Linked DNA regions of Pseudoxanthobacter soli DSM 19599. The protein of the gene in region 1 interacts with the protein of each later gene in a pairwise test. Links are inferred from orthologs where the notes say so. Each region holds a gene or a part of one and is shown on either strand. Other genes may lie near its edges. The genes, in order: BUF17_RS07580 and ccmE.

Evidence for each region.
Region 2: the proteins of BUF17_RS07580 (region 1) and ccmE interact in binary tests that used the Escherichia coli proteins (3 or more experiments, as listed by UniProt). The link is inferred for Pseudoxanthobacter soli DSM 19599 from one-to-one orthologs.

Annotation. Positions count from the first base shown.
Region 1 is NZ_FRXO01000002.1:713,616-728,345, reverse strand. The notes cover bases 7,812-10,678. They hold BUF17_RS07580 (heme ABC transporter permease), read left to right. Parts: upstream 7,812-8,749; coding sequence 8,750-9,607; downstream 9,608-10,678. Other genes in these bases: BUF17_RS07570 (DsbE family thiol:disulfide interchange protein), read left to right, coding at 9,789-10,433; ccmD (heme exporter protein CcmD), read left to right, coding at 9,604-9,792; BUF17_RS07585 (Nramp family divalent metal transporter), read right to left, coding at 7,812-8,242. Outside these bases: BUF17_RS07610 (copper resistance CopC/CopD family protein), read left to right, coding at 1-949; BUF17_RS07605 (invasion associated locus B family protein), read right to left, coding at 1,062-1,667; aconitate hydratase AcnA, read right to left, coding at 1,891-4,590; heme ABC exporter ATP-binding protein CcmA, read left to right, coding at 5,523-6,209; heme exporter protein CcmB, read left to right, coding at 6,230-6,886; more of BUF17_RS07585, read right to left, coding at 6,893-7,811; BUF17_RS07565 (DUF1223 domain-containing protein), read left to right, coding at 10,690-11,637; threonine-phosphate decarboxylase CobD, read right to left, coding at 11,742-12,719; cobO (cob(I)yrinic acid a,c-diamide adenosyltransferase), read right to left, coding at 12,797-13,411; BUF17_RS07550 (CAP domain-containing protein), read right to left, coding at 13,574-14,203; BUF17_RS07545 (DUF1284 domain-containing protein), read right to left, coding at 14,274-14,730. UniProt on the Escherichia coli protein: Required for the export of heme to the periplasm for the biogenesis of c-type cytochromes.
Region 2 is NZ_FRXO01000005.1:358,746-373,466, forward strand. The notes cover bases 4,621-7,478. They hold ccmE (cytochrome c maturation protein CcmE), read left to right. Parts: upstream 4,621-5,717; coding sequence 5,718-6,239; downstream 6,240-7,478. Other genes in these bases: ccmI (c-type cytochrome biogenesis protein CcmI), read left to right, coding at 4,621-5,628; BUF17_RS14450 (heme lyase CcmF/NrfE family subunit), read left to right, coding at 6,256-7,478. Also shown: BUF17_RS14415 (hypothetical protein), read left to right, coding at 1-733; BUF17_RS14420 (PepSY domain-containing protein), read left to right, coding at 958-1,269; BUF17_RS14425 (response regulator transcription factor), read left to right, coding at 1,348-2,010; BUF17_RS14430 (ATP-binding protein), read left to right, coding at 2,034-3,410; BUF17_RS14435 (RT0821/Lpp0805 family surface protein), read left to right, coding at 3,588-4,166; more of ccmI, read left to right, coding at 4,513-4,620; more of BUF17_RS14450, read left to right, coding at 7,479-8,235; BUF17_RS14455 (cytochrome c-type biogenesis protein), read left to right, coding at 8,235-8,783; BUF17_RS14460 (Do family serine endopeptidase), read left to right, coding at 9,020-10,564; BUF17_RS14465 (winged helix-turn-helix domain-containing protein), read left to right, coding at 10,926-11,615; BUF17_RS14470 (sensor histidine kinase), read left to right, coding at 11,618-13,039; BUF17_RS14475 (bifunctional [glutamine synthetase] adenylyltransferase/[glutamine synthetase]-adenylyl-L-tyrosine phosphorylase), read left to right, coding at 13,145-14,721. UniProt on the Escherichia coli protein: Heme chaperone required for the biogenesis of c-type cytochromes. Transiently binds heme delivered by CcmC and transfers the heme to apo-cytochromes in a process facilitated by CcmF and CcmH.

The DNA.
Region 1 (14,730 bases):
GAGCGTCAGCCTTGCCGTCGTCTCGCGTCGCCCGGTTCTCGCCCGGCTTCTGTCGGCGGTCGCGCTCGCCGCGCTGGGCCTGGCGCTCGCGGCAAGCGGCCATGCCTCTACGGCGGCCCCGCAAGTGATCATGCGCGCGGGCGTATTCCTCCACGCCGTCACGATCGCCGTCTGGGTCGGTTCGCTCGTGCCGCTCGCGGTGCTGCTCCACCGGGGCGTGTGGCGGAAACACAAAGCGACCGCGCCAGGGCGAGCGGATGATACCCGGCGCGCAACCGGCGCCCTGCGGCATTTCTCGGACGTCATTCCCTGGTTCGTCGGGGTGCTCGTCCTGAGCGGCGGCACGCTGGCGGTGGTGCAACTCGGCCATCCGAGCGCGTTGTGGACCACGGATTACGGCCGGGTGATGCTGGCGAAATTCGCGCTTCTGTCGGTGCTGTTCGCCTGCGCGCTGCTCAACCGCTTCAGCCTGACGGCGCCGGCCCTGCGTGCGGAGCCGCGGTCTGCGGGCCTGCTGGCGCGTTCCATTGCCGTGGAAACGGCGCTCGTGGTCGCGATCTTCGCCGTTGTCGCCGTGTGGCGCTTCACCCCGCCGCCGCGGGCGATCGATGCGGCGCGCAACGAACCGGCGGCGGTCCACATTCATACGCCGGATGCGATGGCCGACATCACGGTCACGCCCGGCCATGCCGGCCCGGTCACGGCATCGATCGTTGTCATGACCGGTGATTTCGGTCCGCTCGATCCGCAGGAGATCACGCTCGCGCTGTCGAACCACGGCGCAGGTATCGAACCGATCCGTCGGCCGGCCGTGCGTGTCGGCGACGGCACCTGGCGCGTCGATGGCCTGGTGCTGCCCGTGTCCGGACACTGGACGGTGCAGCTGCGGCTTCTGATCTCGGATTTCAAGATGGCGACGCTCGACGGAGAGGTCGACATCAAGCCCTGACGGCGGCGGCCCCCGTCACTTTCTCCGCATGGTCCGTAGGGCCAGACTCTCACCGCGATGTCCTGCCGGCCGGACGAGCCGTCTGGCCGGCAGCGACGTCAATGCGGAGACGTCAGTGCGGATTGGCGGCGGCGTCGAGCGCGCCCGGCAGGCCGGCGAACGAGATCGGGATCGCGATGCGCTGGCGGTTGCCGTCCACGAACTCGATGCGGCCCGGTCCCTTGGCGGCCTTCAGGTCCGTCATCTGGTCCGCGGTCAGCTCCACATCGGCGAAGCAGGCTTCGGTGCAGCGCTTGAACGTTGCCTTGAGGCCGTCGCCGGCATCGTCGCCCTGCTTGGCGTCGGCCGTGAGGAAGAACGTGGCGCCCGCCGGAATGAACACGCCGTTCGGAAGCTGGATGATGAGGCGCCACGGCGCATCCTTCGACAGCCGGCCGAACACGACCTGGGCAAGCAGCCCTTCGCGGCCCTGCACCTGAATGCCCTCGGCGGTCTCGCACACCTTTTCGGCATCGGTCTTGCCCGGGGGAACGGCGCACCGCACCACCCAGTCGCCGTAAGTGGCGGTCGTCGCCGTCGGTCCGGTCGCGGCCGGAGCGGCCTTGGGATCCGCCGGCTTGGTCTGGGCCATCGCGGGCCCCGACACGAGGCCGGCGGCGAGCGCGGCGCCGGCGAGAGCCGACAGTCCCCGGCGGACGAAACGCATGGTCGGGATCATCAGGAAAACCTTCGCTGGGATCGTTTCGACAGACCGCTGGAACCGGCGGCCGTTCCCCCCGGCCATCCTGTCCTGCCGCGTGCGGCTGCCCTGCCCACTCGTGTGTCTCAATCGAGGTCCGTTTGCAAGCCGGCGCCTGGAGCCGACAAAAAGAAACGGGCCGAAACAAAAAACCGCCGGCCCGAAGGCCGGCGGCTGAAGCGTCCGAAGCGGCCGACCGCGATCAGGCGGCGAGCTGGCGCAGCACGTACTGCAGGATGCCGCCGTTGCGGAAGTAGTCGAGCTCGTCGAGGGTATCGATCCGGCAGATCAGCGGCACGACCTTGGTGGTGCCGTCGGCGAACGTGATCTCCGCGTCCATCTTCTGGCGCGGCTTGAGATCGCCCTCGATGCCGTGGATGGTCACCGTCTCGTCGCCCTTGAGGCCAAGGGTCTGCCAGGACGTGCCTTCCTCGAACACCAGCGGCAGGATGCCCATGCCGACCAGGTTGGAGCGGTGGATGCGCTCGAACGACTGGGCGATCACGGCGCGGACGCCGAGCAGGTTGGTGCCCTTCGCGGCCCAGTCGCGGGAGGAGCCGGTGCCGTATTCGCGGCCGGCGAACACCACCAGCGGAACGCCCTCGGCCTTGTAGGCCATGGCCGCGTCGTAGATCGGCATCTCTTCGCCGCCCGGATAGTGCAGCGTGAAGCCGCCTTCCTTGCCGCCCAACATCTGGTTCTTGATGCGGATGTTGGCGAAGGTGCCGCGCATCATCACTTCATGATTGCCGCGACGGGTGCCGTACTGGTTGAAGTCGGCCGGGCGGACCTGATGGTCGCGCAGATAGCGGCCGGCGGGGCTCGCTTCCTTGATCGAACCGGCCGGGGAGATGTGGTCGGTCGTGATGGAATCGAGGAACAGGCCCATGACGCGGGCGCCGACGATGTCCGTCACCGGCTTCGGCTCGTGGGTCATGCCGACGAAATAGGGCGGGTTCTGCACGTAGGTCGAGGCGTCCTGCCAGGCATAGGTCTGGCCTTCGGGCACCGCGATCTTGCGCCAGTTCTCGTCACCGGCGAACACGTCTGCGTACTTCTCCTTGAACATCTTCTTGGTGACGTTCTCGCGGATGAAGGTCGCGATCTCCTTGTTCGACGGCCAGATGTCCTTGAGATAGACCGGCTCGCCGCTCTCGGTGTGGCCGAGCGGGTCGCGGGTCAGGTCGACCTGGAGCGAGCCGGCGATGGCATAGGCGACGACGAGCGGCGGGGAGGCGAGATAGTTCGCCTTCACGTCCGGATTGACGCGACCCTCGAAGTTGCGGTTGCCCGACAGCACCGCGGCGGCGACGAGGTCGGCCTTGTTGATGGTCTCGGAGATTTCCGGCGCCAGCGGGCCGGAATTGCCGATGCAGGTGGTGCAGCCGAAGCCGACGAGGTTGAAGCCGAGCTGGTCGAGGTCGGTCTGCAGACCGGACTTCGACAGATATTCCGCCACCACCTGGCTTCCGGGCGCGAGCGAAGTCTTCACCCACGGCTTGGACTTCAGGCCTTTGGCAAGCGCGTTGCGGGCGAGCAGGCCCGCCGCGATCAGCACGCTCGGGTTGGAGGTGTTGGTGCAGGAGGTGATGGCGGCGATCACCACGTCGCCGTTGCCGAGGTCGAAGTCCTTGCCTTCGACGGGCGCGCGGCGGCCGGCATCGCCCGGCTTCTTGAACTCGCCCTCGAGAGCGGCGAGGAAACCGGCCTTGGCGTCGGCGAGCAGCACGCGGTCCTGCGGGCGCTTCGGTCCGGCGAGCGAAGGCTGCACGGTCGAGATGTCGAGTTCGAGGGTGTCGGTGAACACCGGATCCTCGCTCGACTTGCCACGCCACATGCCCTGGGCCTTGGCATATTCCTCCACGAGCGCCACGCGGCTGTCCTTGCGGCCGGTCTCGTCGAGATAGTCGATGGTCTCGCGGTCGATCGGGAAGAAGCCGCAGGTCGCGCCGTATTCCGGCGCCATGTTGGCGATGGTGGCGCGGTCTGCGAGCGAGAGATGGTCGAGGCCCTCGCCGAAGAACTCGACGAACTTGCCGACCACGCCCTTCTTGCGCAGCATCTGCGTGACCGTCAGGACCAGATCGGTCGCGGTGATGCCTTCCTGCAGCTTGCCGGTCAGCTTGAAGCCAACGACTTCCGGCACGAGCATGGAGATCGGCTGGCCGAGCATCGCTGCCTCGGCCTCGATGCCGCCCACACCCCAGCCAAGGACGCCGAGGCCGTTGACCATGGTGGTGTGGGAATCGGTGCCGACGAGGGTGTCGGGGAAGGCGTAGGTCACTTCCTCGCCGTCCTCTTCAACCTTCTTTGTCCAGACCGCCTGGGCGAGATATTCAAGGTTGACCTGATGGCAGATGCCGGTGCCCGGCGGCACGACGCGGAAATTGTCGAACGCCGACTGGCCCCACTTCAGGAAGCGGTACCGCTCCTGGTTCTGCTCGTATTCACGCTCGACATTGCGGTGCAACGCCTCGGCGTTGCCGAAATAGTCGACGACCACCGAGTGGTCGATCACGAGGTCGACCGGCACCAGCGGGTTGATCTTCTCGGGGTTGCCGCCGAGATTCTTCATCGCGTCGCGCATCGCGGCGAGGTCGACGACCGCCGGCACGCCGGTGAAGTCCTGCATCAGCACGCGCGCGGGGCGATAGGCGATCTCGCGGTCGGAGCGGCGCTCGTTGACCCAGGCCACCACGGCGCGGATGTCATCGGCGGTCACGGTGCGCCCGTCCTCGAACCGCAGCAGGTTCTCGACGAGCACCTTCATCGAGAACGGGAGCCGGGAAATGCCGGGAAGGCCGTTCTTCTCCGCGACCTTCAGGTCGAAATAGACATAGGCTTTCTTGCCGACGCCGAGCGTCTTGCGGCATTTGAAGCTGTCGAGCGATTGACTGGACACGGAGTGCAATCCCCTGTTCGAGACCGGGCCGGGCGCCCGGTATGAGCAAAACGATCCGGGCCGGCGCGTGTTGCGGCCGCCGGCCGCCGGCGCGGTTTCCGTCCAGCCCGCCGGGCCGACCGGAAATCACACCGGATGCGAAAGTCCGACGCCTGCGCCGGCGGAACCGGACAGGCGACTTTGAGCGCCCCGCGCCCGCATGGGCGCCGGAGGGCACTCTGTTTCTGCGATCCCAGCGCATCCCGCGGGCCTCGGGTGAAGCCACCTGAGGCCGGGATGCTCTGGAGGGTGCGTGCCGCACGGGGAAGTGCGCGCATGGATGGCTGCGCGCGGCCGGTCGAGTGCAGGGCGCCGCGGCCGCGCTCGTCGCGCTGGCCGTATTGCGGGCGCGACCTGCCGGCCGTCCTCGCTCTTGGCACACCTATATGGCCACCGCGCCGAAGCGTCGTCGCGGGTTGCAAGACCTATACCAAATCCGTTCAGACTAGACCAGATGCAGTCTGGAAGAGTTCGAGGCCGGCGCGATGAGGCGGAAAGTCGCTGCGGCCGGACGGGGGCGCCGGTTTCCGCGGTTTCGCGGGATTGCGGCGTCGCCGTCATGACCGTGGCGCACGGCCGGGTTGCCAGGAACGCGGTGCCGGTCGAAACTCGCCGGCAGCCGGTCGCGCGCCGGTTCATGCCGCCGCAGCGATCCAAGCCACTGTCCGAGCCGTGACCCGAGCCGTTAGACACCCGATTCCCTTCCGTCCGCCAACACCCGCCGTTCGGCCGAGGCTGGAACCCGCCAGGCCATGGGAAGGCCGCGGCCGCGTTCCGGACGACCTTGAAGCCGTTCCAATCATGGTGCGGTGCGGGAGGGTGCGCGTCAATCGATTGCAACCGCGGATCGGAGGCATTCGCCGCCCGAATCCGCGTGGCGGGGTGACGCAGCCGTGGCGAGTGCTGCTGTCGCGGGCAGCGCCGTCATGAGTGGGTCGGCGGCGCTTCCGGCCGTCTCCGCGCTCGCGGTCCGGGATGTCGGGGTGGTCCGCGGCGGGCGGCGGGTTCTCGACGGGGTGGACTTCCGCCTCGCGGCGGGACAGGCCATGGCGGTCACGGGAGAGAACGGTGCCGGCAAGTCGACATTGCTGCGCGCCATCGCCGGCCTCGTGCCCATCGCCGGTGGCAGGGTGGCGCTCGAGGGCAGCGGGCTCGACGACGGCCCGGCGGCGCGCGCGATGCACTATGTCGGTCACCTCGACGCCCTCAAGCCGGGGCTGACGGTGGCCGAGACGTTGCGGTTCTGGGCGTGCTTCCTCGGGTCGCCGCACGACGGGCGGCATCGTCGGGTCGAAGAGGCGCTCGACAGCCTCGATCTTGCGCCGCTCGCCGACCTGCCGGCGGGGCTGCTTTCCGCCGGCCAGCGCCGGCGGCTCGCTTTCGCCCGTCTGGTGGCGGTGCCGCGCCCGGTCTGGCTGATGGACGAGCCCACCGCCGCGCTCGACGCGGCTTCGGCCGCCCGCCTGGGCGCGCTGATGGCCGGGCATCTTGGTCGCGGGGGCATCGTCGTCGCCGCCACCCACGACAACCTGCCGGGCGTCGATCCCCTCCGGCTCGACCTGCCGGGGGACGCCGCATGACCGGCGGCATCCTCCCCGCCCTGTTCGCGCTCTACCGGCGCGACCTCGTGCTCGGCTTCCGGGTGGGCGGCGGCGCCCTCGTCGGCGTGCTGTTCTATCTCGCCGTGGTGGTGGCGATCCCGTTCGCCATCGGGCCGGACCTTGCGCTGCTGGCCCGGCTCGGTCCGGCGGTGCTCTGGATCGGGGCGTTGCTGGCCACGCTGCTCGGCCTCGACCGGCTGTTCCAAGCGGATCGCGACGACGGATCCCTCGACCTCCTCCTCATGGGCGAGGCGCCGTTGGGCCTCGTCGTGCTGGCGAAGGCGCTGGCGCACTGGACCGCGACTGGCCTACCGCTGGTCGCGGCAGTTCCCGTCCTCGGGCTGTTTCTCAATCTCGGGCCGGAGGCGATCGCGGCGAGCGCGCTCTGCCTTCTCGTCGGCACACCATCGCTCACGCTGATCGGTGCCATCGGCGCGGCACTGACGGCCGGCCTCGGCCGCGGTGGGCTGCTCATTCCGGTGCTGGTGCTGCCGCTCGCGGTTCCCGTGCTGATCTTCGGCATCGCCGCGACCACAGGGGCGTTCGGCGCCGCGGCCTTCTGGCCGCCGTTCCTGTTGCTGGTCGCGATCCTTCTCGTCGCCCTGGTGGCGGCGCCGGTCGCCGCCGCCGCCGCGCTCAGGGCCGGGGAAGGCTGATAGCGTTCAGAGCAGCCCTGCCGCCTCGATGATCAGGCGCACGTTGAGCACGATGATGATGAGAGCGGTGATGGCGGCGAGCGCCGTCATCCACAGCGGGGCGACGAACTCGCCCATCTTGCGCCGGTCCGCGGTGAACATCACCAGCGGGACCACGGCGAACGGCAGTTGCAGGCTCAGTACCACCTGGCTCAGGATGAGGAGATGCGCAGTGCCTTCGTCCCCGTAGATGATTGTCACGACGATGGCCGGCAGAATGGCGATGGCACGGGTAATGAGCCGCCGCAGCCACGGCGCCAGACGGATCGAGAGGAAGCCTTCCATCACGATCTGGCCGGCGAGCGTCGCGGTGACGGTGGAGTTGAGGCCGCAACACAGCAGTGCGATGGCGAACAGCGTGGGCGCGATGGCGGCGCCGAGCAGCGGCTGCAGCAGCGCATGGGCCTGGCCGAGTTCGGTGATGTCGAACTGGCCCCGGTCATGGAAGCTCGCCGCGGAGAGCACCAGGATCGAGGCGTTGACGAAGAACGCCACGCCGAGCGCGATCGAGGAATCCCACGTCGCGAACTTCAGCGACTCGCGCTTCTCGGCGGGCGTGTCTCCGAGCCTGCGAGTCATCAGGATGCCGGAGTGCAGATAGAGATTGTGCGGCATGACCGTCGCGCCGATGATGCCGAGCGCGAGATAGAGCATGCCGGGATTTGTGACGATCTCGGTGGTGGGCGCGAAGCCGCGGATGACGCTGCCCCAGTTCGGATCGGCAAGCCCGATCTGCACGATGAAGCACACCGCGATGACGCCGAGCATGGCGACGACGAACGCCTCGATCCAGCGGAACCCGACCGTCTGGAGGAACAGGATCAGCGCCACGTCGAGCGCGGTCAGCACCACGCCGATTTCAAGGGGAATGCCGAACAGCAGGTTGAGGCCGATCGCGGTGCCGATCACCTCGGCGAGGTCGGTGGCGCAGATCGCGAGCTCTGCGAGCAGCCAGAGCATGTAGCCGACCGGACGCGGAAAGGCATCGCGGCAGGCCTGCGCCAGATCGCGGCCGGTGGCGACTGCGACGCGGGCGCAAAGCGCCTGCAGCAGCATCGCCATCAGGCTCGACATCAGCACGACGACGAGCAGCGTCATGCCGTAGGCGGAGCCGCCGGCAAGCGAGGTCGCCCAGTTGCCGGGGTCCATGTAGCCGACCGCGACGAGATAGCCGGGGCCGGCGAACGCAGCGGCACGCCGCCACACCGACGCGCCGGCCCGGGGCGAGATGCTGCCGTGGACTTCAGGCAGCGAGAGCCCGGAGCGGGCGCGACGCCAGCCGGATTCCGCCGAAAGGGCCGAATTGGGTTCGTTCATCGATGCTCCCCGCGCGACTGGCCGGCGTGCCGACATACGACCGACCGTCGCCCCCTGACTTGAATTACGCATACAATTCCCGATGCCTCCGGCCACGCCGGCACGGAAAGGCATTGCGTTCATCCTGGACCGGCTGAGACCGGTGCACCTGAGGCGCAACGGCCTTTCATGGCCCATCAGCACTTAATGCGACTAATTTGCAAAACTAATGACAGCCTCTGACATTGTCGAGAGTTGCAGAGAAATTTTTGCGACTTATTCCGAATAAACGTATCGCCGAGAGGCTACGTTCCGGCGCGCACCCGGTTTCGCGCGAATTTCCGGCGTGCGCCGGATGGCGCCGCCGCCGGTGCGGACTTCCGCCGCCGGACGATGCAGACCGTTCCCTGTTTCCACCGCTTCCGCTCATGCTCTAGATTGGGTGGGTAACGAGCCTCGGAGCGGGCCGGGGGCGGCCGCGCCGCCATCCCGGACCGCAGCCGGGCGCCGGTTCGCAGAGCAGAAGCCATGCCGTTCGCATCCGCCGTCACGGACCTCGCCAATCCCGCCCGCTTTCTGGCGTTCACCGGGCGCGTGCTGCCGTGGCTCGCCGGCATCACGACGGTGGTGATGGCGGTCGGCCTTTGGGGGGCGCTGTTCGTGGCCCCGCCCGACTACCAGCAGGGCGAGACCGTCCGCATCATGTTCGTCCACGTGCCGTCCGCCTGGCTGGGCATGGCGGCCTATGTCGCGATGGCGGTTTCGGCGCTTGGTACGCTGGTGTGGCGGCATCCCCTCGCCGATGTCGCCGCGCGCGCGGCGGCCCCGCTCGGGGCCGCCTTCACCTTCCTCGCCCTCGTCACGGGGTCGCTGTGGGGAAAGCCGATGTGGGGCACGTGGTGGGTGTGGGACGCCCGCCTCACCTCGATGCTGGTGCTGTTCCTGATGTATCTCGGCCTGATTGCCTTGTGGCACGCCATCGAGGAGCCGGTCCGCGCCGGCCGCACAGCCGCTGTCCTGATCCTCGTCGGGGTCGTCAACATTCCCGTCATCAAGTTCTCGGTCGACTGGTGGAACACCCTGCACCAGCCCGCCAGCGTGTTCCGGATGGGCGGGCCGACGATCGATCCGTCGATCCTCTGGCCGCTTCTGGTGATGGCGCTTGCCTTCACGCTGCTGTTCGCGACGCTGCACCTGATGGCGATGCGCAACGAGATCCTCCGCCGCCGGCTGCGGGCGCTGGCGCTCAGGACCGCCGAGCGGCCAAGACGAGCGGTGATCGGGGACGCGAGCGGTCCGCCGCGCGGCGGCAACGGTCCGGCCCGGAATATCGACCTCGGCAAGACTGTGGATATCAGGAACGCGGAAGAGGGAACGCCCGGATGAGCCTGTTCGGTCCTGAAGGCCTCGGCCCTCATGCCGGCTTCATCGTCGCGGCCTATGCGATCACCGGGCTTGTGGTCGCGGGGCTGATCGTGCGTCTCCGGCTCGAACGCCGGCGGCTCCTCGGTGCGATCGCCACAATCGAGGCGCGCCGGGACCGGCGCGCGCCGCCGGGGGCGGGCCGATGAACGACGCGGCGACGCCGGCCGGCGGCGTTCCTCCCGATGCGGCTCCCGCAACACCCCGGCCGCGCCGGCGCGGCGTGCTGGTGCTGCTGCCGCTTCTCGGCTTCTCCGTCCTTGCCGTCCTGTTCCTGCTGCGGCTCGGCAGCACGGAGGATCCGTCCCTGGTTCCCTCGCCGCTGGTTGGCCGGGCCGCGCCGCCGACGGTGCTGGCGCCGCTTCCGGGGCTCGACCGCGGCGGCGCGGCGGTGCCCGGCTTCGATCCCGCGGCGTTCCGGGGCAAGGTGGCGGTGGTCAATGTCTGGGCCTCCTGGTGCGCGCCCTGCCGGGAGGAACACCCTCAGCTGATGACACTCGGATCAGACCCGCGCATCGTGCTCGCCGGCATCAACTACAAGGACCGGCCGGGCAATGCCCTGCGTTTCCTCGGCGGGTTCGGCAATCCCTTCGCCGCCGTCGGCGTCGACCCCGACGGCCGGGCGGGCATCGAGTGGGGTGTCTACGGCGTGCCCGAAACCTACGTTCTCGGCCGCGATGGCACCGTGCGGTTCAAATATGTCGGGCCACTCGATGTGGCCGCGCTCTCCGGCCCGTTCGCAGACGCCGTCGCCCGGGCGGTCGCCGAGCCCGACCCGCCGTCTCCGTGAATGCGCAATCATCGCCGCGACCTTTGCCGGCCGACGCGGAACCGCCGCCATCCCCCCTTACCTCACGAAGCGGTGCTTGAAGCGCGAGCCGACGTGTCTTGCCTTGCCCACTCGGGCAGGGTCTCCTGAAGTGTCGATTTCTCGAACAGAACAGCGATCCCTGCCGATGCCGCGGTCTTCCTCTTCCCCTGTCGCGACCGGACCCGCCCGCGCCTGCCCGCGCGGGGCGCCTCCGGCGGCGCTCACGGGAGCACAGATGGGAGTGGGTGAGGGCGCGGGGACAAAGCGGAGGGCGCGCCGCGGATCGTTCGCCCTCATCTCTCGTCGCCTGCTCGCGAAGGGGCTGCTCGCGTCGGGGATTCTGGCGGTCGCTGCGACGCTCCAGGTCGCTCCCGCCCGCGCCGGCGGTGGCAACAACGGCAATGTCTCCGAGCCCGCGCGTGCTGTGGTGGAACTCTTCACCAGCCAGGGATGCGCCGCCTGCCCACCGGCCGACCATTCCATCGGCCGCTATGCTGACGACCCGTCGGTGGTCGCGCTCACCTATCCCGTCGACTATTGGGACTATCTCGGCTGGACCGATACGCTGGCATCCCGCGTCAACTCCGCCCGGCAGTTCGCCTACGCCAACGGACGCGGTGATCGCTCGATCTACACGCCTCAGCTGGTGATCGACGGCAACGGCGTGCTGGTCGGCGGAGACGACGTCGCGCTCGGCCGCCGGGTGGCCCAGGCGGTGTCGTCCGATGTGCTGCCGGTCGCAATTTCCATCCGTGCTTCAGACGAGGCGGTGCATATCCATGTCGCCGCCGCCACGCCGGGCACGCCGGTCGCTCCGGCCACTGTATGGCTGGTGTCGATGCTGCCGTCGGTCTCGGTCATGGTGCACGGCGGCGAGAACGACGGACGCGAGCTGTTCTATCGCAACGTGGTGCGCGGCATCCGCGCCATCGGTATGTGGAACGGCTCGGCGATCGAAATCGATCTTCCGGTCTCGGAGATCGACGAAAAGGGTGACCTGCCGGCAGACATGCCCGGCACGGCGACGGAAGGAGACCGGCCCGGCAAGGCGTCGCGATGCGCGGTGTTGCTGCAGGCCGATGTCGACGGCAAGCCCGGCCGCATCATCGGCGCGAGCTGGACCGAGATCGATGCCGCCACCCGTGGAGGCGACATGTCGACCGGCCCGGTCATGGCACGGTAGTCTTCCGCTCCGGTGCCGCGGCGCCGACCGCCGAACGGCCTCAAGCTTTTGAATCTGAAGCGATTTCTTGCCGATCTGATGAGTCCATCAGATCGGAAAGCGCTCTAATCCACGGGACCGAGCGCGAGCGCCGTGCCAAGCCGCTGGTAGCCCGCCTCGTCGCGCGGGAGCCCGAAGCGCAGCAATGCCGGGCGATCCGGGAAGCAGCGGACGAGGATGCCGCACTGGCCGAGGCGCTCGTACCACCTCAGGGCATAGTCCGAGCGGGCGAGGCGGAACAGCGCCGTACCGCCCAGAACCTCAAGCCCCGCGTCTTCGAGCATCCCGTCGAGCCGGACGGCCGCGTAGGCGAGATCCGAACGCATCTGGCGCGCCCACGCGTCGTCGCAGAGCGCGGCCTTGCCGATGGCGAGCGCGGGACCGGATACCGCCCATGGCCCGAGCGCGGCGCGCAAGGCAGCGGCCGTGCCGGGCGAGGCGATGGCGAAGCCGAGGCGGATGCCCGGGAGGCCGTGGAACTTGCCGAACGAGCGCAGCACCACGATGGCGCCGCGGTCGACGTCCGCAGCCACGCTTTCGCTGAGCGTCGCCACGTCCATGAACGCTTCGTCGACGAGGAGCAGCCCGCCGCGCCGGGCGAGCGCGGCGCCGAGATCGATCAGCCGGATGCGCGGCACCAGCCGCCCGTCCGGGTTGTTCGGGTTGACCGCGACGGCGAGATCTGAGCCGTGCAGTTCGGCGAAGCTCGGGACCTCCGTCACCGCGTGGCCGGCGAGTTCGGCCGCCCTGGCGTGCTCGGCATAGGTCGGCGAAAGCACCGTGGCGCGGCCCGGCGGAACGAGTCGGGCGACCGCCGGCAGCAGGATCTGCGTGCCCGGCGCGCAGACGACATGGGCCGGCGAGGGCGCCCCGTAGCGCCGCATCGCCGCCTCTGCGAGTTCGGCAAGGCCGTCCGGCTCGGGCAACCGGGTGAAGCAGGCCGGCGACAGCGCGTTCAGCGGATAGGGCGTCGGATTGATGCCGGTCGAAAGGTCCAGAAACGGCTCGGGCGCGTTGGGAAACCGCCGGCGGGCGGCGCCCATGTCGCCGCCATGCTCCAGCGGCGCCGGTGGAAGACGCGGCCTCAGGGGGCCGTGACGGGACACCGTGACGGCTCCGCTCAGAATTCGATGCCGGGCTGAGCCTTCACCCCGGCGGCGAAATGGTGCTTCACGAGGGCCATCTCGGTCACGAGGTCGGCGGCCTCGATCATCGCGGGCCGGGCGTTGCGCCCCGTCACCACCACGTGCAGGCCCTCGCGGCGCCCGGCAAGCGCGCCGACCACCGTCGCGGTATCGAGATAATCGTAGCGCAGCGCGATGTTGAGTTCGTCGAGGATGACCAGGCCGAACCGCGGATCGGCCATCAGTTCCTCGGCACGCGACCAGGCCCGCTCCGCGGCGGCGACATCGCGCGACAGGTCCTGCGTTTCCCAGGTGAAGCCTTCGCCCATGGTGTGCCAGGAAACCCGGTCGCCGAACGTCTCAAGGGCGGTGCGCTCGCCGGTCTCCCAGGCGCCCTTGATGAACTGCACCACGCCGACCGAACCGCCGCGGCCGAGCGTGCGCAGCGCCAGCCCGAAGGCGGCCGTCGATTTGCCCTTGCCCGGGCCGGTGTGGACGATGAGAAGGCCCTTCTCGCGGGTCTTGGAGGCGACTTCCTCGTCCTGCACGCGCTTGCGGTTCGCCATCTTGGCGCGGTGGCGTTCGGCGGCTGCCGGGTCGATATCGGGCATCGCATGCTCCGGGCGGAAGATCGGACGCAGGTCCGGCGGGGGCGTGTCGCCCGCGCGTGGTGAAATGCTCGAGGTGGCGGCCGACCGGCCCGATCCGGAGCGCGGCCGGATATCCGCGGGCAGCCCTGCGGCGCCGCAACCGGCATCGCGCGGGCGGCGGCGTCAGCCGGCCGGCTTCGCCGGGGCGGCGGCGGTGGTCGCGGAGGCCGGCGATCCGGCCGCGGCCGTCGCTGCGGGCGCTGAAGCCGGCGCTGCAAGGATCAGGCTCCAGAACACCTTGTACTTGCTGTCCGGCGCATAGGCGATGCCGATGCCGATGCGGGTGACTGCCGGGTTGAGCATGTTCTTGTTGTGGGGCGGCGAATCCCGCCAGCCGGAGAACGCCTCCGCCAGCGTGCGGTAGCCGGCCGACACGTTCTCGACGGCCGTCGTGGTGACATAGCCCGCCTTTGCCAGCCTCGCCTTCGTCTGGCGATCCCCGTCGAGCGCGTGGCGAATGTCGTTGCGGCTCGCCATCACCGCGGCCTGCGCTGCGGCGAGCCGATCAAGTTCGGGATCGACGCTTACCGGCCCGAGGCCGTGGTTGGCGCGATAGCCGGAGATCATGGAGGCCGCCATCGCGGCATCGACGGTCGCCCCCGGCACGCCGAGATAATCGTAGAAGCTCGGCTGCGAGCGCGAAGGCGAGGTGTCCGCGCATCCGGAAAGGCCGGCGGCGAGGGCGAGCGCGATGGCCGCCGCTGCCGCGCGCGGGGCCCGGGAGAGGTGTCGAAGGGGAGTGATTCGGGTCATGACGGCGACTGTTTCGACCGCCGCTGTCATGGTCAAGCCAAGGAAGAGTGAAGCCGGTACGATTTGCCGGCTATTCTTCTTCCGGCATCCGGACGGCCACCCCGGCGGCGGAAATGGCAGCCGGTGGGAGGGCTGCCGAACGTGCCGCCGCGGCCTTCCGGGGCGCCGCAAGACGGGTGCCGGCGAACCCGTTCGCCGCGATGGCGGTGCAGAACGCCGACCATTCGCAGTCCTCGCAGGCCGCGCGGATCGTGCCGTCGAAGAAGGCGGCGCGCAGGCGCGCCAGGGTGTCATGGTCGAACGTGATGCGGCCGGGTGGTGCGAGCGGATGTCCGACCCGTTCGGAGACTGCGGCGATGGCCTTCCGGTCGCGCTCTCCCACGTGGCAGAGCGTGCAGTGCGCGTCCCCGGGGCCGAGTTCGTCCACGAGCGCGACGCAGATGTCGTCTGGGCCTTCCACCATTTCCGCTTCCTCGCCGGCGGCGAGTCGGCGGGCGATCCGCTCCATGTTCCGGGTGAAGCCGGGG
Region 2 (14,721 bases), on another replicon or contig:
GAACGTTCACTGCGTTCAGGCCTGGATGCGGGGCAGTGGAACCGTCGACCTGCGGCTTTCCGATGCGTCTGTGTCCGTCTCCGCTTCGTTGACGCCGAACTGGGTGCAGTATCAGTCCGGTGGCGGAACGCCGACGGCGACCAACATGACCATGCGGGTCGTCATCCCCGCCGGGGCGATCCTCTATTTGATCCTGCCTGGACTCTATGAGCAGCCGTTCGCGCCTCATGCGCCCGTCATCGGCGACACGGCGGCGGTGGCATCGCGCGCCGTCGAGAGCTTTCGCCTGCCAATCGGGCTGGAGGCGGCGATGCAAGGGAGTGCCGGCACGATGCTGGTGCGGATGGCGGCACGGCGGGCGGGTACATCGTCGTCTGATGTTCCGGTGGTACTCGGCGGCCCCGCGCACCCGCTCGTCGGTCTTCGGAGCGCGACAGGGGTGAGGACCATGCTCGACGGCGCGTCCGTGCTCGACGCCGTGCCCGGCGCCGACATCCTGGCCAACGGCCTCGGTGCGGTTGTCGCCTGGAGCGCAGATGGGGCGGCTTCGTGCGCCAATGGCGGCGCGGTGGTGTCGAGCGCGACGTCCATCCTCCCCGGCATCCGCTCCACCGGCTGGCTCGGCCGGGCCGGCGCCGGTGGATACGCCTACGGGGACGGCCTCTACGACCTGCTGGCGCTATTCCCCGCACGCCTGACAAACGGCCGGATGCAGGCACTGTCAGCGCCGTGATTTCGAGACCGGCCGAACCGGAGTTGCCATACGGGAGCGCTTTTCAAGGCGGTCGGGGCACCCTATTCATGTCGAGTTCAGCCGGCGGATGCATGATATCGACGGTGACTGGAACGAACGGCGACGGGGACTTTTTCCCGATCGCGGACGTTCCAGGACCGGGTGTGGTCCGGGTCCACGATGCGGTGCCGTAGCGGGGACCGGCGGTGTGCAGAGAAGCGCAGATGGCGAAAGCGCGAGACAGGCGATGGATTGGCTTTCTGGCCGTGGCGGTGACGGCTGCGGGCCTCACGATGCCTGCCGCGTCGGTGGCGTCCGCCGGGTGCCTCGATGCGGCCGCCCAGCGCAATGCGATCCAGTCCGGCGCGGTTGTCCGGCCGACGGCGGTGCGCCGGGTCGTTCCCGGTGAACTCATCGACCTGGCGCTGTGCGACCAGGGCGGCCATCTCGTCTATATCGCGACCGCACTCCAGCCAGATGGGTCGGTGAAGCGGGTGGTGGTGGACGCGCGCACCGGCAACGTGGTCGGCAATTGAGCGGAGCCGCGCGTCGGCGCGGCTGAGAGACAGGACAGGCCGGCATGGCGCCGGCTTTCAGAAGAGGGATGGCCCGACGTGCGTCTTCTCGTGGTGGAGGATGATCCGGATCTCAACCGTCAGCTCGTGACGGCCTTTCGCGACGCCGGGTATGCGGTCGATGCCGCCTTCGACGGGGAAGAGGGGCATTTCCTTGGGGATACCGAGCCCTACGACGCGGTGGTGCTCGATATCGGCCTCGCCAAGATGGACGGGTTGAGCGTGCTGCAGCGGTGGCGGCAGGGCGGCCGGGGCATGCCGGTGCTGCTGCTGACGGCCCGCGACCGCTGGAGCGACAAGGTCGCCGGCATCGACGCGGGAGCGGACGATTACGTCGCCAAGCCGTTCCACATCGAGGAGGTGCTGGCGCGCATCCGCGCCCTGGTGCGGCGGGCCGCCGGCCATGCCGCCAACGAGATCACCTGTGGCCCGGTCGCGATCGACATGCGAGCGGGGCGGGTAACGGTTTCGGGCGAGCCGGTGAAGCTGACGTCACACGAGTTCCGGCTGTTGTCCTACCTGATGCTGCACCGGGGCCGCGTGGTCTCCCGCACCGAACTGACGGAACATCTCTACGATCAGGATTTCGACCGGGATTCGAACACCATCGAGGTGTTCGTGGGACGCCTGCGCAAGAAACTCTCGGTCGACGTGATCGAGACCGTGCGCGGGCTCGGCTATCGCATCGCGCCGCCGGCGTGAAAAAGTGATGGCGTGAGGGCGTGATGGCAAGGCAGAAACAGCGTTCGCTGACCTTCACGCTGTTCGTGTCGTCGGCGCTGTGGAGCGGCGTGGCCCTCATCGTCGCCGCGGTGATTCTCGTTGCGCTCTACCGGGCGTCGGTCGAGCGGGCGTTCGACGCGCGGCTCGAAATCTATCTCAAGGCGCTCGTCGCCGGCATCGTGCCGGGCGAGGACAGCGGCGCGATCCTGCATGATCCCGGCAATCTCGGTGATCCCCGGTTCGGGCTGCCTTTGTCGGGCTGGTACTGGGTGGTGCGCGATGCCGGTGACAACCGCGTGGCGCTCGCCTCGCCGTCGCTCGCGGGCGATGCCCTCGCCGTGCCGCCCGACGTGCCGGGCGTGCCGCGGCCGACCTTCGTGCGGCAGGGAACCATCGCCGGCCCCGACGGCGAGCGCCTGCGCTTTCTCGAGCGTCTCGTCACGCTGGCGGATGGGCGGCGCTATTCCGTCGCGGTTGCCGGCGACGGCGGAGAGGTCGAGCGCGATGTTTCGATCTTCGGGAACCGCGTCGCGCTGACCCTCGGCATCTTCGGCCTCGGCCTCGTGCTGGCGACCTTCGTGCAGGTGCGCGTCGGGCTGCGGCCGCTGAAAAGGATGCGGGTCGCGATCCAGGAAATCCGCAGCGGTGCCAAGGCCAGACTGGAAGGCGACTTCCCGCGCGAGATCGAGCCCGTCGCGGAGGAACTCAACGCACTGATCGATTCCAACCGCGAGGTGGTGGAGCGGGCACGGACCCATGTCGGCAACCTCGCCCATGCGCTGAAGACGCCGCTGAGCGTTATCCTCAACGAAGCGCGCTCCGCGGGAGGACCGTTCGGCGAGAAGGTCGTCGAACAGGCGAAGCTGATGCGCGAGCGCATCGACAACGATCTCGACCGTGCCCGCGCCGCCGCCCAGCGGCGGGTGGTCGGCGTCTCCACCGAGGTCGCCCCGGCGGTCGACGGACTGGCGCGCGCGATGCGCAAGATCCACGACCAGCGCGAACTCGTGCTGTCGGTGCAGTGTCCGCCGGGCGCCCGCTTCCGCGGCGAGCAGCAGGACCTGGAGGAAATGCTGGGCAACCTGATGGACAATGCCTGCAAATGGGCGCGGCGGCGGGTGGAGGTTCGCGTCGATGCGGCGGCGATCCCCGGCCGGCCGATGCTGCTGCTGACGGTGGACGACGACGGGCCGGGCCTCGATCCGGCCGGGCGCAAGGCTGCGCTCGAACGCGGCCGGCGGCTCGACGAGACGGTGCCAGGCTCGGGACTCGGCTTGTCGATCGTGTCGGATCTCGCCGGCGCCTACGGGGGGCGGTTCTCCCTCGGGTCCGCTCCCTCGGGCGGGCTGCGGGCGGAACTCTATCTCCCGGCGGCTTGAGCCGCGCTCAAATCGCGTCTCCCGGTCCCCGGACTGTCTCCGGAAGGACACACTCGACCGGCGATGACCGCCCGCTCTCGCGTATGCTGTGACACCCCGGTCCGCAAACGCGATAGTGAAGGAAGCGGGTGCCGGCCGCCGAGCGGCCTTCCGGGTGTTGTAGCGATGAAGCGGGCGATGATGCTGAGGCATATGCCGTTCGGGTCGATGCGATCCGCACGGCAGGGTCATGCGCGGGCTTTCGAGCCCGATGCGGCAGCCGTCGTCGGGCCGATGTCCGGCCGCGCGGCGCCGTGCTGCGGCAGAGGCCGGGCGGCAAGGGCTCCGCACGCCGTTTCGGTGGTGGTCTTTCTCTCGGTGCTCGGCGGCTGCAGCACGACCAATTTGAATTTCCTGCAAGCGACGCCGCAGCCTACACCGGCGGCGGACGACGCCCTGTCCGATCCGGCCGCGGTGGCTTTCGCCGCGGCGCTGCCGATGGACGGAACCGTGGCGCGCGCGCTCGGCGACACCGACCGCAAGGCAGCGGCGAAGGCGGAGATCGAGGCCCTCGAACTCTCCAAGACCGGGGCGCCGGTGACCTGGAAGAACCCGGACACCGACTTCTACGGCGTGGTGGTGCCCGGCCCGACCTATGTCGTGAACAACCAGGAATGCCGCGATTACACGCACACGATCTATGCGGACGGCCAGTCGCTGACCTTGCGCGGCCGGGCCTGCCGGGGCGAGGACGGCACCTGGCGTCCGCTGACCTGACAGCGATCACGTCTGCGTTGCGCGGGCGTGTCGCGCGCGAGCGTGACAACCTGTCGCCATCGTCTGGCGCACCATCCACGCCACATTGCAGGGACGATTCGCCGACGAAAGATGGCGACGGCTTGCCGTTCGCCGGCCGCGGGTCGCAGCATGAACATGAAGCGCACACCGGCCGGCAGATCCCCGCTGGCCGCCTCAAGAGGCGCGTGATGGGCAGGACGGGTTTCAGCCGGACAGGCAGCGGATCGGATGACCGTAGATCGAAGGCGGCTGGCAGATCGAAGGCGGCTGGCATGAGCGGATCTGGATCGAGCGATCCGGAATCGAGCCGCCCGGGTGTTCGCAGGTGATCTGGATCCTGTTCGCGGTCATGACGGTGCTTGCGGCGCTGGCCGTGCTGGTTCCGCTTGCGCGGGCCGGCGGCGCGCGCGGCAGCGACGCGTCCGCCGCTGACATCGCGGTCTATGGTAGCCAGCTTGCCGAAATCGACCGGGATCTTGCGCGGGGGCTGATTGCCGAGCCGGAGGCCGGTGCGGCGAAGGCGGAGATCGGCCGGAGGCTGCTTCGGGCCGCGCGCGATCCGGGACGGCCGGGGCGAACGGAAGGTGCGGAGGCCGGCGCGAGACGGCGCCTCAAGGTGGCGGCGCTCGCGGTCGCCCTCGGCCTTCCTACCATGGCCCTGGCCTTCTATGCCGCGATCGGGCGGCCGGAGATGCCGGACGAGCCGCTTGCCTCGCGCGCGGTCGAAGAGGGCGACATGGATGCGCTCGTCGCGCGCGTGGAGGCGCGGCTGGCGAGCCAGCCGGAGGACGGCCGCGGATGGACGGTGATCGCACCGATCTATCTGCGCCTCGGCCGGGCCGGCGAGGCGGCGACGGCCTATCGCAACGCCATCCGCCTGACCGGCACGACGCCCGCGCTGGAAGCGGGCCTCGGCGAAGCGCTGGTGGCGGAGGCCGGCGGCATCGTGACGGAAGCGGCGCGGCAGGCGTTCAACGCGGCGCGTTCGGGCGATCCGAAGGCGGTGAAGCCGCGGTTCTATCTCGCGCTGTCGCTGTCGCAGGCCGGCGAGCGGGATGCGGCCATCACGGCCTGGAAGGCGCTTCTGGCCGACAGCCGCGGCGACGAACCCTGGGCCGAGGCCGCACGCGAACAGCTCGCTTTGCTGGAGGGCGGCGCGCCGTCACCGCCGGGCGGCGGCATTCCGGCTGGCGGGGAGGCGATTGCAGAAATGGCGCCCGAGGCGCAGCGGGCGGCGATCGAGGGCATGGTCTCCGGCCTCGACCAGCGGCTTGCCACGCAGGGCGGCACGCCCGAAGAATGGAGCCGGCTGATCCGCGCCTATGCGGTGCTGAAACGGCCCGACGACGCGAAGCGGGCCGTCGAACGGGCGAAGGCGGCGCTCCCGGCGCAAGCCAAGGCGTTCGATGAACTCGCCGCGAGCCTCGGCCTCCGGCCCTGAGGTGGGGCGTGCAAACGGCGCCCCTCTCGAATAAGAACATAAGCAGGGAGGCGGTCGGGGCGGCGGATCCTCCCGGCCGGTAGAGCGGAATGACGCGGAAACAGAGACGGCTTAGCCTCATCGCGCTTTGCGGCGTCGTGCTTTCGGCGGCCATCGGGCTCGTGCTGTTCGCGCTGAGCGGCGAGATCGTGTTCTTCCGTTCACCGACCGACATCGCCGAGCAGCACATCGAGCCCGGCACCCGCATCCGTCTCGGCGGCCTCGTGGAAGAGGGCAGCGTGGTGAAGGCCGGCAAGCGGGTCGATTTCGTCGTCACCGATACCGCGCACACCATTCTCGTGACCTATAGCGGACTGCTGCCGGACCTGTTCCGCGAGGGGCAGGGCGTGGTCGCCGAAGGCAGCATCGGCACGGACGGGGTCTTCCACGCCGACACCGTGCTCGCCAAGCACGACGAGCGCTATATGCCCCGCGAGGTCGTGGAGGCCCTGAAGGCACGCGGCGTCTGGGAGGAGGGCTCCACGGAGACGTCCGCGCTGGTGCCGGCCAAGGAGCAGATGCCCAAGGAGCAGATGATGAAGGGCCGCCCGGTGGCCCAGTCGACGCCATGAGCGGCGGGACCTGCCGATGATCACGGAAACCGGCCACTTCGCCCTCGTTCTTGCGCTGGCGCTGGCGCTGATCCAGTCCGTCGTGCCGCTCTGGGGCGCGCGGCGGCGGGACGAGCGGCTGATGGCCGTCGCAGGTCCGGTCGCGGGCGCCATGCTCGGTTTCGTGGCGATCGCCTTCGCCGCGCTGGTGCTCGCCTATGTCCGCTCCGATTTCTCGGTGGTGAACGTCGTCGAGAATTCCCATTCCGCCAAGCCGATGCTGTTCAAGATCACCGGCGTCTGGGGCAACCACGAAGGCTCGATGCTCTTGTGGGTGCTGATCCTGGTGCTGTTCGGCGGCCTCGTCGCGGCGTTCGGCGGCGGGCTGCCACAAACGCTGCGCGCGACGGTGCTCGCCGTGCAGGCCTGGATCGTGACGGCGTTCCTGTCGTTCATCCTGATGACGTCCGATCCGTTCGTGCGCGCCGTGCCGCCGCCGTTCGAGGGGCAGGACCTTAACCCGGTGCTGCAGGACATCGGCCTCGCGATCCACCCGCCGCTGCTCTATCTCGGCTATGTCGGCATGTCGGTGTCGTTCTCGTTCGCGGTTGCGGCGCTGATCGAAGGCCGCATCGATGCCGCGTGGGCGCGCTGGGTGCGGCCTTGGGTGCTGACCGCCTGGGTGTTCCTGACGCTCGGCATCGCGATGGGCTCCTACTGGGCCTATTACGAGCTCGGCTGGGGCGGCTGGTGGTTCTGGGACCCGGTGGAGAACGCCTCGTTCATGCCGTGGCTCGCCGGCACCGCGCTGATCCATTCGGCGCTGGTGATGGAGAAGCGCGACGCGCTCAAGGTCTGGACGGTGCTGCTTGCCATCCTGACCTTCTCGCTGTCGCTGCTCGGCACTTTCCTGGTGCGCTCGGGCGTGCTGACATCGGTCCATGCCTTCGCGACCGATCCGGCGCGCGGCGTGTTCATCCTCGGCATCCTCGTGGCGTTCATCGGCGGGTCGCTGTCGCTCTATGCGTGGCGGGCGCCGATCCTGCGGCAGGGCGGGCTGTTCGCGCCGGTGAGCCGGGAGGGCGCGCTCGTCCTGAACAATGTGTTCCTGACGGCCGCCTGCGCGACGGTGTTCGTCGGCACGCTCTATCCGCTGGCGCTCGACGCGCTGACGGGCGCGAAGATTTCCGTGGGCGCGCCGTTCTTCAACATGACGTTCGTGCCGCTGATGATCCCGGCGCTGCTGGCCGTGCCGGTCGGGCCGTTCCTGTCGTGGAAGCGGGCGGATCTCGCCGGCGTCGCGCAGCGGCTGCTCGCGGCGGCGCTGATCGCGGTCGCGACCGTCGCCGTGGCCGCGTGGGCGACCGGCGCGAACGGCGTTCTGCCGGCGCTGGGGCTCGGCCTCGCGGCGTGGCTGATCGCCGGCGCGGTGAGCGAGCCCGTGTGGCGGGCGTCGCGCGGCGCGCGTTCGGCCGGCGCGGCGGCGCGGCGGCTCGCCGGGCTGCCGTGGTCGGCGTTCGGCACGGCGCTCGGCCATCTCGGCCTCGGCCTCAGCGTGCTCGGCATGGTGGCGGCGACCTCGTTTCAGGTGGAGCACATCGCGACGATGAAGCCGGGCGAGACCGTCGATCTCGCCGGCTACACGCTGACCTATGACGGCGCGAGCGACGAGGAAGGCGCCGGCTTCCGTGCCAGCGTGGCGCACTTCACGCTGCGCTCGGCCGGCGTGGTCGTCGCCGAGATGAAGCCGGCGAAGCGCTTCTACATCGTGCGGCAGACGCCGACGACGGAATCGGCGATTGCCACCCGCTGGGGATCGCAGGTCTACGTCACCCTCGGCGATGCCGGTGCGGACGGCAGCTTCGCGGTTCACGCCTTCTACAAGCCGCTGGTCACGCTGATCTGGCTCGGCGCGGTGGTGATGGCCGCGGGCGCGGCCTTGTCGCTCGCCGACCGCAGGCTGCGCGTGGGCGTGCCGCGGCCAGCCCGCGCTGCCATCGCCGGAGCGCGGCCCTGATGCGCCGTGCTCTCGCCGCCGTGCTGCTCGCCGTTGCGACTGCAGCGGGCACATGCGGCGTCGCGGTCGCGCCGACGCCGGTCCATGCGGTGCAGCCCGACGAGATGCTGGCCGATCCGGCGCTCGAAGCGCGCGCGCGGGCGCTGACGGCGCAACTGCGCTGCCTCGTCTGCCAGAACGAATCGATCGACGATTCCGAGGCGTCGCTGGCGCGCGATCTCCGGGTGCTCGTCCGCGAGCGGCTCGAGGCCGGCGACAGCGACCGCCAGGTCATCGACTTCCTGGTCGCGCGCTATGGCGAGTTCGTGCTGCTCAAGCCCCGGCTGACGCCGCAGACCGTGCTGCTGTGGGCGACGCCGCCGCTGGCGCTGGTCGCGGGTCTTCTGCTGGCGTGGCGGGTGCTCCGCCGGCGCGGCGCGCGGGGGGACGCGGCGCCGCTGAGCGCCGACGAACAGGCGGACATCGACCGCCTGCTGGCGAGCGGGCAAGCCGCTCCGCCGGTGCCGGATCCGGATCGCGGGCGGCCGGCGCGGGACCCGGCCGCGTAGCCGCCGGCAGGGTATAGTCTCCGGCGGGTGTAGTCTCCGGCAGGCGTGGCTCCGGGCACGCGGCTCCGCCCGGCGGGAAGCCGGCTTCATTAACAAACTTTCATGTCGCGGACAGGCTGCCGTAAGGCGGCCGGTGTCATGACTCGTTCCCACGGGACCGGGCTGGGCGGCGCGCCCCGTAGCTGATCAGATCTATTTGTAAGGAAGCCACGCCGATGCACCTCCACGAGACGCCCATGGCCAAGACGTCCTCGTCCAATTCCGGTGTCATGCGTCGTCGCCGCAGCTCGCTGCTGACGGCCGGCGCGCTTTCTCTCGCGCTCGTCGGCAGCGTCGCCGGCGGGATCGCGACGCCCGCCTTCGCGGCGGCGGTGAACGTGCCCGCCAATGCCGCGACGCAGATGCCGAGCTTCGCCGACGTCGTCGCGGCGGTGCAGCCGGCGGTGGTCTCGATCCGCGTGAAGGCGGATGCCGGGCCGCAGATGTCGAGCTTCAACGGCGGCCAGGACGACGACCAGGGCAGCGGCCCCGGCGGCATTCCGTTCGAATTCTTCAAGCGCTTCGGCCAGATCCCCGGCGGGGAAGGCCAGGGTGCTCCCGGTGCCGGCAAGCGTGCGCCCCACGAGATGGTGATGGGGCAGGGCTCCGGCTTCATCATCTCGTCCGACGGCTATGTCGTGACCAACAACCACGTCGTCGACAAGGCGACCGAGGTGACGGTCACCACCAACGACGGAAAGGACTACAGCGCCAAGGTCATCGGCACCGACGAGAAGACCGACGTCGCGCTTCTGAAGATTTCCGGCGACCACGACTTCCCGTTCGTGAAGTTCGCCGACAGCGATGTGCGCGTCGGCGACTGGGTGATCGCGGTCGGCAATCCGTTCGGCCTCGGCGGAACGGTGACGGCGGGCATCGTCTCGGCGCGCGGCCGCGACATCGGCTCGGGTCCCTACGACGACTTCATCCAGATCGACGCGCCGATCAACAAGGGCAATTCCGGCGGTCCGACCTTCAACCTGAAGGGCGACGTCGTCGGCATGAACACGGCGATCTACTCGCCGACCGGCGGCTCCGTCGGCATCGGCTTCGACATTCCCGCCGAGACGGTCAGCCAGATCGTCTCGACGCTGAAGACGAAGGGCGTCGTCACCCGCGGCTGGCTCGGCGTGCAGATCCAGCCGATCACGGACGACATCGCCGACAGCCTCGGCCTGAAGTCCGACAAGGGTGCGCTCGTTGCCGAGGCCCAGTCCGACAGCCCGGCGGTCGCCTCCGGCATCAAGTCCGGCGATGCCATTCTGGCGGTCGACGGCAAGCCGGTCGCCTCGCCGCGCGAACTCGCCAAGGTGATCGCCGGTTACGAGCCGGGCACCACGGTGAAAGTCGACGTGTGGCGCGGCGGCAAGTCCGAGGAAGTCGCCGTCAAGCTCGGCAAGCTGCCGACCAAGCAGCAGCAGGCCATGGCCGACGATGCCTCGCCGCAGGACAGCTCGTCCGAGGTCGGCCAGCTCGGTCTGACCGTCGCACCGGCCTCTGCGGTCGGCAAGGACGAGAAGGGCGTCGCGGTGGTGAAGATCGATCCCGACGGTCCGGCCGCCGACAAGGGCGTGCAGGTCGGCGACGTGATCGTGGCCGCCGGCGGCAAGCCGGTCGGCGATGCCAAGGACGTTGCGGCCAGCATCGAGGCCGCCAAGGCCGACGGCCGCAAGGCGGTGCTGCTGCAGCTGAAGCAGGGCAGCCAGCTGCGCTTCGTGGCGCTGCCGATCGCCAAGGCCTGACGGCCAGGGACGCGTGAGGATATGGCCCCGGGGCGGATGCGCCGGGGCTGAGGCGGACCCCGCATCGCGGGGCGCCGCGACACAAGGCTCGCAAGGGTCAGAATCCGGTACTGGTGAGGCTCCCGTCGCCCCCGCCGATCCAGTACCGAAGGGGCGACAGGACGGCGTAAATCGTCCTGTCGCCTCTGGTATTTCCGCCGGTCCCTCCACCGTGGCCTGAAACCGGCCCCCAGGGCGTGGAGTGCGTGAGATGCGTGCGTCGCCATTTTGGTCCGTCGACACGAGATTCGATCCCAATAGCCTTGGATTGAGCGTGCTTTCCCTGCGCGAGGCAGTTTCCGTCGAGCGCGCATGCGGTATGATGGCGCCCATGCGGGTACTCCTCATCGAAGACGACAAGGATTCGGCGGCTTTCCTGATGCGCGGCTTGCGTGAAGCCGGGCACGTCGCCGAGCACGCCGCAGACGGCGAAGTCGGGGCCGCTTCCGTTGAGGCCGGCGGCTACGACGTCATCGTCGTCGATCGCATGCTGCCCTTCCGGGACGGCCTTTCCATCATCGAGGACATGCGCCGCCGCGGCGACCAGACGCCCGCGCTGATCCTCTCCGCGCTCGGACAGGTCGACGACCGCGTCCAGGGCCTGCGGGCGGGCGGCGACGACTATCTCACCAAGCCATTCGCCTTCACGGAGCTTCTGGCGCGCGTCGAGGCACTCGGCCGCCGCCGCCGTTCCGGCGACAACGAGATGATCTATCGGGTCGGCGAGCTGGAGCTCGACCGGCTGTCCCACACCGTGAGCCGCGCCGGGCAGGACATTCCGCTGCAGCCGCGCGAGTTCCGCCTGCTCGAATACCTGATGAAGAATGCCGGCCAGGTGGTGACCCGCACCATGCTGCTGGAGAACGTGTGGGATTATCACTTCGATCCGCAGACCAACGTGATCGACGTTCACGTCTCGCGGCTGCGGTCGAAGATCGACAAGGGCTTCGAGCGCCAGCTGCTGCACACCGTGCGCGGTGCCGGATACATGCTGCGCGACGGGATCCGCTGACCGTGTTCCGTGACGGCCTCGGCGGCGGCGGCCGTTTTTTCCGCACCACGGCGTTCAGGCTCGCCGTCATCTATCTGGTGGTGTTCGCCGCACTCGCGGTCTTCCTGATCGGCTATCTCGGCTACAACACCAACGAACTCATCAGCCGGCAGATGCAGGATACCATCGAGGCCGAGCTGCAGGGCCTCTCCGAGCAATACCGCGCCGGTGGCGTAGTGCGGCTGGTGCGCGTTATCGATGCGCGGTCGCGGTCTCCGGGTGCCAGCCTCTATCTCCTGACCGATTTCGCGGGCAACCGCATCGCCGGAAACGTCGCGGATGTGCCGTCGTCGGTGCTCGATTCGGCGGATGGCATCGCGCGCCCGGTGCACTATGTGCGCCTCGAAGGTGACGACGCGCCCGAGAAGGCGCGCCAGGACACCTCGGCACTGGTGCGTGTGTTCGTGCTTCCGGGCGGGTTCCGGCTTCTGGTCGGGCGCGACCTCGCGGAGCGGGACCATCTGAGCCAGGTCGTCAACGAGGCCCGCTGGATCTCGGCGGGCGTGTTCCTGCTGCTCGGCTTCGTGACCTGGTTCTTCGTGCAGCACCGGGTGCTGAGGCGGATCGAGGCGATGGCGGAGACCAGCCGTCGCATCATGGACGGCGACCTGACGGGGCGGCTTACGGTGGACGGGTCGGGAGACGAGTTCGACCGGCTGGCGGAAAGCCTCAACGCCATGCTGGAGCGCATCGAGCAACTGATGCGCGGCTTCAAGGAGGTTTCCGACAACATCGCCCACGACCTGCGGACGCCGCTGACGCGGCTGCGGGCGCGGGTCGAGGACGCCTTGCGGATGCCGCCGTCGGAGGCGCTCTACCGCGAGGCGCTCGAAGGCACCATCGAGGAATCCGACGGCCTGATCCGCACCTTCGAGGCGCTGCTGCGCATCGCGCGCGTCGAGGCCGGGTCCGCCGGGGTGGCGCCGGAGCCGGTGGACGTCGCCGAGATCGTGCGCGATGCCGCCGAACTCTATGAGCCGCTCGCCGAAGATGCCGGCGTCCGCCTCGAGGTCGAATCGGCTGAAAGCGCCACGGTGATGGGCAGCCGCGAGCTGATCGCGCAGGCCGTCATCAACCTCATCGACAACGCCATGAAATATGGCCGCCCGGCCGAACCCGGCGTTGAAGCCTGCATCCGCGTCTCCTCCCGCCGCGAGGACGGGGCGGCGCTGATCTCGGTCGCCGACAACGGCCCGGGGGTGCCCGAAGGCGACCAGAGCCGCATCGTGCGCCGCTTCGTGCGGCTTGAGGCGAGCCGAAGCGCGCCGGGCTCCGGGCTCGGACTCAGCCTCGTCCAGGCCGTCGCGGGGCTGCACAAGGGCACGCTCGTGCTCGGCGACGCCGCACCCGGCCTCATCGTCACGCTCCGGCTGCCGTCGGCGTAGCGGCCATCCGCCCCGACCGGGCCTGCGGGGCTTGATCCCGCGCCGGAACTCGCGGACACAGGAGCCGGGCGGCCTTCAGGCCGCCGCGTCCGGAAGGCGAGAGTGATGGCGGAAGAACAACAAGAGACGCCGGGACATGTTGGGGGACGCGCGGGCGATCATGGTGCCCTCGCCGCGCGGTTCGCCATCGAGCTTCCCTCCGAACCGGGGGCCTCTGCGGCGGCGGCGAACGACCTCGCGCTGGCGGCACGCCGTACGGGCGCGCCCGGACTCGCGGACGCGCTCGAACGCGACGAGCGGCTGCGTTCTTTCCTCGGCGAAGTGTTCTCCGATGCGCCGTTCCTGCGCGACCTCGCCCACATCGCGCCGGAGAGGCTGGAAAGGCTGCTCGGGGAAGCGCCCGAGCACGCGCTGGAACGCCTGCTCGCGGCGGTCGACCAGCCGATGCCCGACGAGGCGGCGCTGATGCGCCACATGCGGCTTCTCAAGCAGGAAGTCGCGCTGCTCGTCGCGCTGTGCGATCTCGGCGGCGTTTGGGCGGTGTCGCAGGTGACGCGCGCGCTCGCGCGGTTCGCCGATGCCTGCCTCGGCGCCTGCCTGCGCCTTTTGCTGGTCGAAGCCCACGACAAGGGACGCCTCACCCTCGTCGATCCCGCCGACCCGGGGCCGGGATCCGGCTTCGTGATCCTCGCCATGGGCAAGCACGGGGCGTTCGAACTCAACTATTCGAGCGACATCGACATCATCGTGCTGTTCGACCGCGAGCGGATCAGGATCGCCGACCGGGACGAGGCCGGGACGCTGTTCGTGCGCATGACGCGGCGGCTGGTGCGGATGATGCAGGAGCGAACCGCGGAGGGTTATGTGTTCCGCGTCGATCTGCGCCTCCGGCCGGATCCCGGCGCGACGCCGCTGGCGCTCTCCGTGCAGGGCGCGCTGATCTATTACGAAAGCCTCGGCCAGAACTGGGAGCGCGCGGCGCTCATCAAGGCGCGGCCGTGCGCGGGCGACATCGAGGCGGGCGAGGCGTTCCTGGCGGAAATCCGCCCGTTCATCTGGCGCAAGTCGTTCGACTATGCCGCCGTCGCCGATGTCCACGCCATCAAGCGCCAGATTCATGCCGTGAAGGGCCACGGCGCCATCGCCATCGCCGGCCATGACGTGAAACTCGGGCGCGGCGGCATCCGCGAGATCGAGTTCTTCGTGCAGACGCAGCAGCTGATCGCCGGCGGACGCGAGCCGCGGCTGCGCGGCCGCTCGACCCGCGAGATGCTGGCGATGCTCGCCGAACTCGGCTGGATCGAACGCTCGACGCGCGACGAACTCGATCGCGCCTACGTGTTCCTGCGCATCGTCGAGCACCGCATCCAGATGGTGCGCGACGAGCAGACCCACCAGCTTCCGGAAGACCCCGACGAACTCGCGCGCATCGCGCGGCTCTGCGGCTTCCCTTCGGTCGATCCGTTCGCGAAGGTGCTGCGCGGCCATTTCCAGGCCGTGCAGCGGCATTACAGCCGCCTGTTCGAGCAGGCGCCGCAGCTTGCCGCCGATCACGGCAGCCTCGTCTTCACCGGGGCGGAGCCCGATCCCGCCACCATCGCCACCCTGAAGGAATTCGGCTTCCGCAATCCCGTGGAGGTCGCGGAGGCGATCCGCGGCTGGCATTTCGGCCGCTACCCGGC